DNA from 3 places in the Lysinibacillus sp. FJAT-14222 genome. Region 3 is predicted to be linked to each of the others. Evidence: predicted binding sites of a transcription regulator. Region 3 holds the regulator's gene; each other region holds the start of a gene.

Region 1 (3,290 bases), on a different contig from region 3:
TAAAATATGAGCAAAATGATGATGCTCAACATTTTGCGAGCCTGGCGTCACGACCATTAAACGACTAGCTGTACGGTCCAAAAGTGGTGTTTGTGCAATAAGCTCTTCTGGCAATTCAAAATCAAAATCTTCTACACGCATGAAAATACTTCCTTCTTCTAGGTTTGTTGGGGATATTCATATCCAAAATGTTCGTAGGCTAAATGTGTTGCCACACGTCCACGTGGCGTCCGTTGTATAAAGCCAATTTGCATCAAATATGGCTCGTACACATCCTCTATCGTTACGCGTTCCTCGCCAATAGATGCTGCCAACGTATCTAAGCCTACAGGGCCACCACGGAAGCGCTCAATCATATTGGTCACAAGTTTATGGTCAATATGGTCAAGCCCTCTAGGATCGACTTGTAATAGCTCAAGCCCTTGCTTAGCAAGTCCTTCCGTTATCATACCATCTCCAAGCACCTGTGCATAATCTCGCACTCGTTTAAGCAAACGGTTAGCGATACGGGGTGTACCACGCGAGCGTGTCGCCATTTCAAGAGCTGCTACTTGCTCAATATCAACATCAAATAAATGCGCACTACGTACGACAATTTCTGCAAGTGAAGTATGATCATAATACTCCAATCTTAATAATACGCCAAAGCGATCCCTTAATGGTGCAGATAATGCGCCTGCCCTTGTTGTTGCACCAACGAGTGTAAATGGCGGTAAATCAAGTCGTACAGAACGCGCTTCTGGGCCTTTACCAACGACAATATCTAAACAAAAATCCTCCATAGCAGGATAAAGAACCTCTTCTATTGCACGAGGTAGGCGATGTATTTCATCGATAAATAGCACATCCCCTGGCTCCAGTGAGCTTAAAATAGCTGCTAAATCTCCAGGACGTTCGATCGCAGGGCCGCTAGTCATGCGCACATTGACATTCATTTCATTAGCAATGACAGCAGCTAAGGTAGTTTTACCAAGTCCAGGCGGTCCATATAACAGCACATGATCTAAACTTTCCTGACGAAGCTTTGCCGCTTCAATGAAAATTTGTAAATTTTCCTTTACCTTATGTTGACCAATGTATTGTGCTAACCTTTGTGGTCGTAAAGATAATTCAAACTGTTCATCATAGTTACCTGCCTCACTAGCCATCATACGTTCAGACATGTACTTTCCCCCCTTTCACTATTTTAACTTTAATAGCAATTGTAATGCTTGTTTCATAAATGCATCTGTTGTTTCGAGTTTGTCATTTTCTTCAAGCTGTGGACGTATTTTTTCAAGTTCTTTTTCAGAATAACCAAGTGCCATTAAGGCAAGAATGGCTTCTTCGAGCTCATGTTTATATGGATTCACCCCAAATAACGGTAGCTCATCTTCTGTACTCGGTAGCTCAATAGTCTCCAACAATCCGCCAAGTTTACCCTTTAAATCTAGAATCATTTGACGTGCCGTTTTCTTACCCACACCAGGAAACTTTACTAAAAACGATTCATCTTCTCGTTCAATGGCACTGATAACCTGTTGCGGATTCCCAGTAGCTAAAATAGCAAGTGCACCCTTCGGTCCAATTCCTGACACTAAAATAAGTTTACGAAACAGCTCTCGTTGGTCTAAATTTGGAAAGCCATATAACACTTGTGCATCCTCACGTACATGCAAGTGAACAAAAATTTGTTGTTCAAGTGCCGATGTCCTGAACGCAAATGGATTTGGTGTATTCAGCTGCCAGCCAATCCCTTGCTGTTCAAGGACGATATACTCAGGAGTTATACGCTTTACTTGTCCTTTTAAATAATCATACATTCTATAATCCCTCACAATCATCGTCTTCGATTATAGCATATAGCGAACGAATGCTCGACTATAACAAATGCGCTAAAGCGCTCGTTTACATCCGACAAGCGCTGGAGAGCCCGAAGCAAAAGTAAGCGATCCACCACTTTTGCCCGAGGGATCGAAGCGACCTCGAGGATATAGCGCTTTAGCCTAGACGAATACTATGCTCTAGGTTATCCATAAATAAAAACCTATAATTTCCTTAACATTTAGAAATAGCAAAAGTAGTCGTTCACACACAAAAATGACCGCCTAAAGACGGTCATTTCTTCATCATTCTATCAATATCGTACCACAGTTTTGGCCAATATGTGAGGGCTCGTTTTGTAAACGGCACTAAATAATCTAAAAATATCAGCTGTTGATCTAATGGTAAATCCACTGCAAAAAGCCATTCACGCAATAGCTCATTTGGATATTTTAAACGATGTAGCTTTCTTTTATCTAAGCGTTTCAGTTCTGGTAGTTCTGCAAATATTTTACCAAGGTCATAATCTATAGCGGGCAGTACACGATGTAACCATAAAATATATTCATCATCCGCTTCTCCAAGGTGAGCCAAATCAAAATCAATTAAACGCAATTTCCCATCTGAGCACCATAAAAAATTATGATGAACAACATCTCCATGTAAAAGCGTTATTTCTTTTTCGGATATATCCTCCAGAGCGATTAGCTGTAGCGACTTCTCACTATAGTGTAAAATTTGGTCGATCTCTTCTTTCGTTAAAAATGCCCGAAATTCATTTCGTCTACTTTTAAAACGCATATGACGCATTTGCCATTTTAAAAGCTGTGAATAGGTGTGCAAGCCAGGCATCCGCTGCCAAGTAGTTTTTTTATGTGTTTCATGTAAGGTATTTAATAACTTAAGCGATTCCTTCCGGTCTTTTTCATGTGCAAAATTAGCACTATGACTCCCTTCTTGCCAAACTTGCACGATTAAATACTCATCATCACTTTTCATTAAAGGTAAGATCAGCGATGGCTCAAGACGTCCTAGCTGTCGATGAATCCCCCTCACCTTTTCTGCTATTTCTAACTGCTTTGCACGTTTCACAAAATAATTATTTGATTGATATTTATACTTCCAAATATTCGGCTTTACTTCTTCAACGATATACGCTTTTTTACCATCGATAAGGCGTCATCCCGCCTGGGAAAAAGTGCGGTGTCATCCATGGTCCTACCGACGAATACGGCATTGGGCAATGTGATGGACATGGCATTGGACATGGCGGTGGGCACGGTGGTGGACAGTGACATGGATCCATTTGCCAATTTGGCATCATGACTGGTTGTGATTGACAACCACAGGACTGCTCCATTTCCATCTCTGGCATAGGCTCAAATTCAGGCTTCATTGGGAAGAATGGAGATGTACTAGATTCTAAGAAATTCTCCATCCCAGCAACTTGACCGCTTGGCATTTCACATGTTGTTGGTTGCTCCGGC
Region 2 (3,290 bases), on a different contig from region 3:
TCTTTTTTACCAGTACCCTTTGATACTTTATAAAGAGGTGGTAATGCGATAAATACCTTTCCAGCTTCAATTAATGGTCGCATATAACGATAGAAGAACGTTAGTAGCAGCACTTGAATATGCGCTCCATCTGTATCGGCATCGGTCATAATAACGACTTTATCATAGGCTGAATCCTCTACAGAGAAATCTGTTCCAACGCCAGCACCAATGGCATGGATAATCGTTGAAATCTCCTCGTTTTTCATAATATCCTGAAGCTTTGCTTTTTCCGTATTAATAACTTTACCGCGCAATGGTAAAATCGCTTGGAACGTACGATCTCGCCCTTGTTTTGCAGAGCCTCCTGCAGAGTCACCTTCGACTAAATACAGCTCGTTTTTCGCCGCATTTCGAGATTGTGCAGGTGTTAATTTTCCAGAAAGAATCGTACTGCTTTTTTTGCTTTTCTTGCCGTTTCGTGCATCTTCACGCGCTTTACGAGCCGCTTCACGTACTTGCTGCGCACGAATAGCTTTTCGCACAAGAGACGCAGATAATTCAGCGTTTTCCTCAAGCACATATAAAATTTGCTCTGAAACGACACTATCTACTGCTGAACGTGCCTCACTCGTCCCTAGCTTACCCTTCGTTTGACCCTCGAATTGTAGTAAATGCTCTGGTATACGAACAGAAACAATCGCCGCTAAGCCCTCTCGAATATCTGTCCCTTCAAGATTTTTATCTTTTTCTTTTAACAGACCAATTTTTCGAGCATATTCATTGAAAACACGTGTTAACGCTGCTTTGGCGCCTGTTTCATGTGTCCCGCCATCTCGCGTACGAACATTGTTAACGAATGATAGGATTGTTTCTGAATAGCCGTCGTTGTACTGGAAGGCGAACTCTACTTCAATATCGTCTTGAATGCCTTCTACATATTTTACAGGATGGAGTACATCTTTCTCCTCATTCAAATACGCAACGAAAGCTTCAATGCCGTTCTCATAAAAGAAAACATCACTTTTGCCTTCCTCGCGTTCATCAATTAACTCAATTTTTAAGCCTTTTAATAAAAATGCTGACTCACGTAAACGTTCTGCAAGCGTATCATAATTGTATTTTGTCACAGAGAAAATTGTGTCATCTGGTAGGAAATGGACAAGTGTTCCTGTCTGCTTTGTTTGTCCAATTTCTTCAAGCGTGGTCACAGGATGGCCACCGTTTTCAAAACGTTGGCGATACTTTTTACCGTCGCGGTGAATCGTTACTTCTAAAAAAGACGATAACGCATTAACAACTGAAGAACCTACACCATGTAAGCCACCGCTCGTTTTATAGCCGCCTTGTCCGAATTTACCACCTGCATGTAGGACGGTAAAGATAATTTCAGGAGTTGGTTTACCCATCTTATGCATACCTGTTGGCATTCCACGGCCGAAGTCTCGAACGCTGATACTTTGATCTTTATGAATATGGACAATGATATGAGAACCAAAGCCAGCCAGTGCTTCATCTACCGCATTATCTACGATTTCATATACTAGGTGATGAAGTCCACGGCCATCTGTAGAACCGATATACATGCCGGGTCGTTTTCGTACCGCTTCTAATCCTTCTAATACTTGAATGGCGTCATCATTATAGACGCTTGGTGACTGTTTATTCGCCAAAAAATTCCCCTCCAAAAAACAAACGCATGTTCTATTTATGTTCTCTTCCTAATAATAATAGCATTTCCTGTCAATAGCTAGTGACAGGCCCAATAAATTTTTAAAATTTCCTCACAGCTTTGTCGTTTTGAGCTTTTTACCGGAAGAGAAAGTTGCAATAGTTGCTTAATTATGTATCAACTACTATCCTATTCCCTTAAACGCAGTACAGTAAACATTAGTTGCAAAAATTAAACAACATATGGCTAACTTCTGATCATATCTCTTATCGCTGAGGCTTTAATCTTTCCATACAGAAGCATTTGAATATCCACTGAAAAATATACAGGTACATTAATAAATATAAGAAAATGGATTTCTTCTGTTGTTATTCTAGAAATTAAAGATAGACTTCTATTCTACCAAAGGAATGAGTGATTGACAAAATTGCCATTTTACCTATATTTTTAAAAAGGGCTTTCAAGCTGATTGTATGACTCGTGTCAAATAGCCTAAGCTAAATTCAATATACATCTAAAAACCCTTGAAAAATAGCTATCTTTTGTATTGAATTCAAGATACACAAGGAAATCTCCTTCATGACATTGTAGATTGTAGAGAAAAAGTGTAAAATATTTGATACATATTATTAGTACCAAGTGATGGTATATGGGAAAGGAGTCCAGCTATGCTAAATGGACTTATTATTATTTTATGTGCGTATTTAATCGGCTCTATACCTTCTGGATTATGGATAGGCAAAATTTTTTATAAAACAGATATACGTGAACATGGGAGCGGTAATTTAGGTGCGACGAATACATTCCGTATTTTAGGAAAAAAAGCAGGAATAGTAGTAACGATTATGGATGTTTTAAAAGGTACAGCAGCCGTATTACTCGCAGCTCTTCCTGTCTTCTCTGAAGTATCCATTCACTCATTAATTCTTGGTCTTGTAGCGGTGATTGGTCATATGTTCCCTATCTTTGCAGGTTTCCGTGGAGGTAAAGCTGTGGCAACATCAGCAGGAGTGCTGTTAGGATATTCATGGCCTCTATTTGTCTTATTATTTATTGCTTTTATTATAACATTAAAAATAACGAAAATGGTCAGCTTAACTTCCATGATTGCCGCTTTAGTAGCACTTATTTATTCAATCGTTTATTATTTTGTTACAGGTGATTTTGCGTTAAGTATTTTAGTAGCATGTTTATTTACTTTTATCATTTATCGTCACCGAGCGAATATTGTCCGCATTAAAAATGGTACCGAACCAAAGGTGAAATGGCTGTAACGAAGAGAGGAGTATTCTAATGAATATCGCACTAACAGATGAAGCTCTGCAATGGTTTAAAAATGAAATGGAAGTAGGATCCGGAGATACTATTCGTTTTTATGCAAGATATGGTGGTTCCAGTCCTTTTCACGAAGGCTTTTCTCTTGGTATGACACGTGAAGAACCAATCGAAATTGGTGTGAAGACAGTGATTGACGATGTTACCTACTATATTGATGAAAAAGATATATGGTTTTTCAATGATCACAATTTATATGTAGATGTGGATGCTACAAATGACGAATTAAAATATGAGTATAAAAAATAAAGCAGTGTTTCCTTTCGTTTATGCGAAGGGAACACTGCTTTTTTATTTGAATGCA
Region 3 (3,290 bases):
CTCTACGATCGCTAAAATTTCTAGAAGCATCGTATCCATTTCATTTAATTGTACAGGCCCCGCGTCTCGCATAGAAAAAACATCAGTTTCAGTTTTTTGCAATAAATGCAATACTGCCATTCTAGCATTTCCACGTCCTAAGCGTGTTTCATCCTGTACAAATAATGCTTTAATTTCTTTTTCTTTAATGAAATCGAGCATTTCAAGTAAGCCTTCTCGTTCTACATCATAGCCACTATGCTTGTCTTTAAAAACGCTCTTCACTTCATAGCCCTGCTCTTTAGCATAGCGCATTAACTCCTCCTGCTGACGCTCAAGCGAGGAACTTTGTGTCTCTTTTTCTGTACTCACACGGCAATAGACAACAGCCGTTTGTTCTTTATTTATCATTGTTCATTTCTCGCAATTTCAATAGAATTTATGGGATTGGGATGGTCACCCACTACTGGAATCACTAGGGGTTTACCTGCAATAATGTTAACGTTCGATAATTCATTTTCGGCCTTCACAAGTTTAATCCAATCATCCTTTTTCATTTTACCACGGTATTGTTCAGCTAACGACCATAAGCTATCACCATGTTCGATTTCAATTTCTGTGTAACTAACATCGCCTGGATCTGTTATAAAAAGGTATGCTGCAAATAGTAGACAAGCCCCTAATAAAATTGTAATATGTGGATTTTTCTTTAACCAGTTCATAATCATAACCCCTTTTTAAGAATGTTTGTTCGGAATATATGTTCTTATAATAGTACGAACAAACGTTTTTGTCAAACACTTTTCGAACCTATGTTTGCGTAAGTGTTCGCATTCTGTTATACTACTAATAAGTAGAATGATTAGAAAAAAGAGGTGAGCAATCATGAAAAAAGTTTCGAAAAGACAAGAGGCCATATTAGAGTTCATCAAAGAAGAAGTGCGCACAAAGGGGTATCCACCATCTGTACGTGAGATTGGTGAAGCAGTTGGACTTGCTTCAAGCTCAACAGTTCATGGACATTTAGCTCGTTTAGAGCAAAAGGGCTTTATTCGTCGAGATCCAACTAAACCACGCGCTATTGAAATTCTAGAGCCAGAGGATTCTATTCAAAAGCAACATGTTATACATGTCCCACTTGTTGGGAAGGTTACAGCAGGTTCTCCAATAACTGCTGTTGAAAATATCGATGAATATTTCCCACTACCAGATACTTATGGTACAAGTGAAGATCAATTATTTATGCTAGAAATTATGGGTGAATCAATGATTGAAGCTGGCATCTTAGACGGAGATTTAGTCATTGTTAAACAAAAAGCAACGGCTGATAATGGTGATATTGTCGTAGCAATGACTGAAGAGGATGAAGCAACTGTAAAGCGTTTCTTCAAGGAAAAAAATCATTTTCGTTTACAGCCTGAAAACGCAACAATGGAGCCAATTATCGTAGACCAAGTTTCTATTTTGGGGCAAGTTGTTGGCCTCTATCGCCGTGTACACTAAAAGTATCTTAATAATAAAGTATAAAAAGAGGATATTATGTTCGCATATACCTCTTTTTCTTATGAGTTCCATTTTATATTCGAACAAAGTTAAAAAAAGAATCCATTTTAACATGGATTCCCTACACGCTAGCAATGTATTCAGTTAAATTAAAACATTGAATTAGCAATTTCAAGCAAATCATACACCGTGAAATCTTGTGGTATTTCACTTTCTATCCTAATTGAATACTTTAAACTGTCATGAAGAAAAATCAGTTCGTTCCGCAGATACAATGCTTTTATACCATTCTTTAAGGTGTAAATATTTTCACCCTTGGCTGCCTCTAAATCCTCTTCTCCCGGCTCGATTTTCACCTGTAACAATCCATGTAATTTTACATTTCGATACCTTATTAGAAGAGTATCTTTGTTTATATTTCCTTCTACATGCGTAATGTCAAACGGAAATTTGGATGCAGTCAGGATATTCGCTTTATGCTTGTTCGAATATTCCTTTATCATTTTCGATTCATTCATAAATGGGTTGGACCCGTCGTAAATAACACGAATATCTGTTATTTTTTCTTGATTAGATGTTATTTCCCATATAAAAGCTATTCTTTCAGGCATATCTTCTCCATCGTCAAAATAAGCCAATGATACTCTCACATTAGCTTTAAGTGAAGGCAAACCCGAAACCCTTCTAATTGGAGTCTCTTCCCTTATCTCAGGAAGTTTAACATTTGAAGATAAATAAGTCCTCGCCTGTTTTTCATCTTTTTTCATCAATGCCATCGTAAAATTGCTTACTACATCATTACCATATGGTCCTGCCTTTACATGTTGAATCGATAAAAATAACAGCATGAAGATCTGCAATACCAACACTATTTTTTTCATGTTCATCACCAGGGTTATCTTTCCCTCGATAATAAATTCTATGCTTCTACCTTGAACATCAAACTAGCCTTTACAAATGCAGTAAATAATTTCTTCGATACTTCATCACCTGCCATTGCTTGCTCTTCAGGATGCCACTGTACTGCTAGACAAAATGGTAAATCTTCATGTACCACCGCTTCAACGATACCATCACTTGATTTTGCTGCCACTTTCAACTTTTCTGCTACTACATTTACAGCCTGATGATGAAATGAATTCACAGCAATTTTCTCTTCCTCTATAATCGTCCTTAATAATGTATCAGGTGTTAGACTAACATAATGTGTAGCAACGCCTCGAGCTGCCTGTTGCAAGTGCTTAATTAGTTTACTACTATGATATTCACTCTCCATATCTTGATATAACGTGCCTCCCAGCGCCACATTTAGCATTTGAATCCCTCGGCATATACCAAAAATCGGCATTTTCCGAATATAGGCCGCTTCAATTAAGGCAAGCTCCACTGAATCCCGTTCTGGATGAACCTTCCCTAATTTTGGTGTAGGTTCGGCACCAAAAAGGAATGGATGTACATCATAGCCACCCGATAGTAATAATCCATCCGTCAACGATAAAATTTGTACTACATCCTCTTCCACTCCAAGTGGAATTATAAGTGGAATACCACCAGCTTCAATGACACTTTTGCTGTAGGCCTCATTTAATCTTGAGGACAAATCATCCTCCACAAAGGCCGTTATACCGATAACTGGTTTCACCTTATCCCCTCCATGATTCCACAAAATTTATCCCGCATTAACGGACAGTAATTTATCTGTACCGAAAGCGTAGCGTCAGGTACAAGATCCCCACCTCAAAATTTAGCGAAAGCAAAGTAGTTAGGTGAAAGGTTAACTGCCCGTAAAAGCCCGATTGGTGAGTGGA

Evidence for each region. Region 3 encodes LexA, which represses DNA repair genes until DNA is damaged. Its sites were predicted from a motif close to CGAACATATGTTCG; they were not measured.
Region 1: a site for LexA is predicted at 1,846-1,859, ahead of ruvA (Holliday junction branch migration protein RuvA). Genes of this name have one in related genera too.
Region 2: a site for LexA is predicted at 1,672-1,685, ahead of parE (DNA topoisomerase IV subunit B). Genes of this name have one in related genera too.

What each region holds. Positions count from the first base shown of each region.
Region 1 is NZ_LIYL01000048.1:66,313-69,602, reverse strand. It holds gene queA (tRNA preQ1(34) S-adenosylmethionine ribosyltransferase-isomerase QueA) at 1-141, opposite strand, end outside; gene ruvB (Holliday junction branch migration DNA helicase RuvB) at 159-1,163, opposite strand; gene ruvA (Holliday junction branch migration protein RuvA) at 1,182-1,802, opposite strand; gene AN161_RS20360 (phosphotransferase) at 2,098-2,895, opposite strand; gene AN161_RS20355 (LysM domain-containing protein) at 2,966-3,290, opposite strand, start outside.
Region 2 is NZ_LIYL01000012.1:10,886-14,175, reverse strand. It holds gene parE (DNA topoisomerase IV subunit B) at 1-1,652, opposite strand, end outside; gene plsY (glycerol-3-phosphate 1-O-acyltransferase PlsY) at 2,320-2,925, shown strand; gene AN161_RS05910 (HesB/YadR/YfhF family protein) at 2,945-3,235, shown strand.
Region 3 is NZ_LIYL01000021.1:243,476-246,765, reverse strand. It holds gene AN161_RS10750 (recombinase family protein) at 1-390, opposite strand, end outside; gene AN161_RS10745 (LysM peptidoglycan-binding domain-containing protein) at 387-701, opposite strand; gene lexA (transcriptional repressor LexA) at 865-1,482, shown strand; gene AN161_RS10735 (hypothetical protein) at 1,632-2,363, opposite strand; gene AN161_RS10730 (gamma-glutamyl-gamma-aminobutyrate hydrolase family protein) at 2,402-3,124, opposite strand.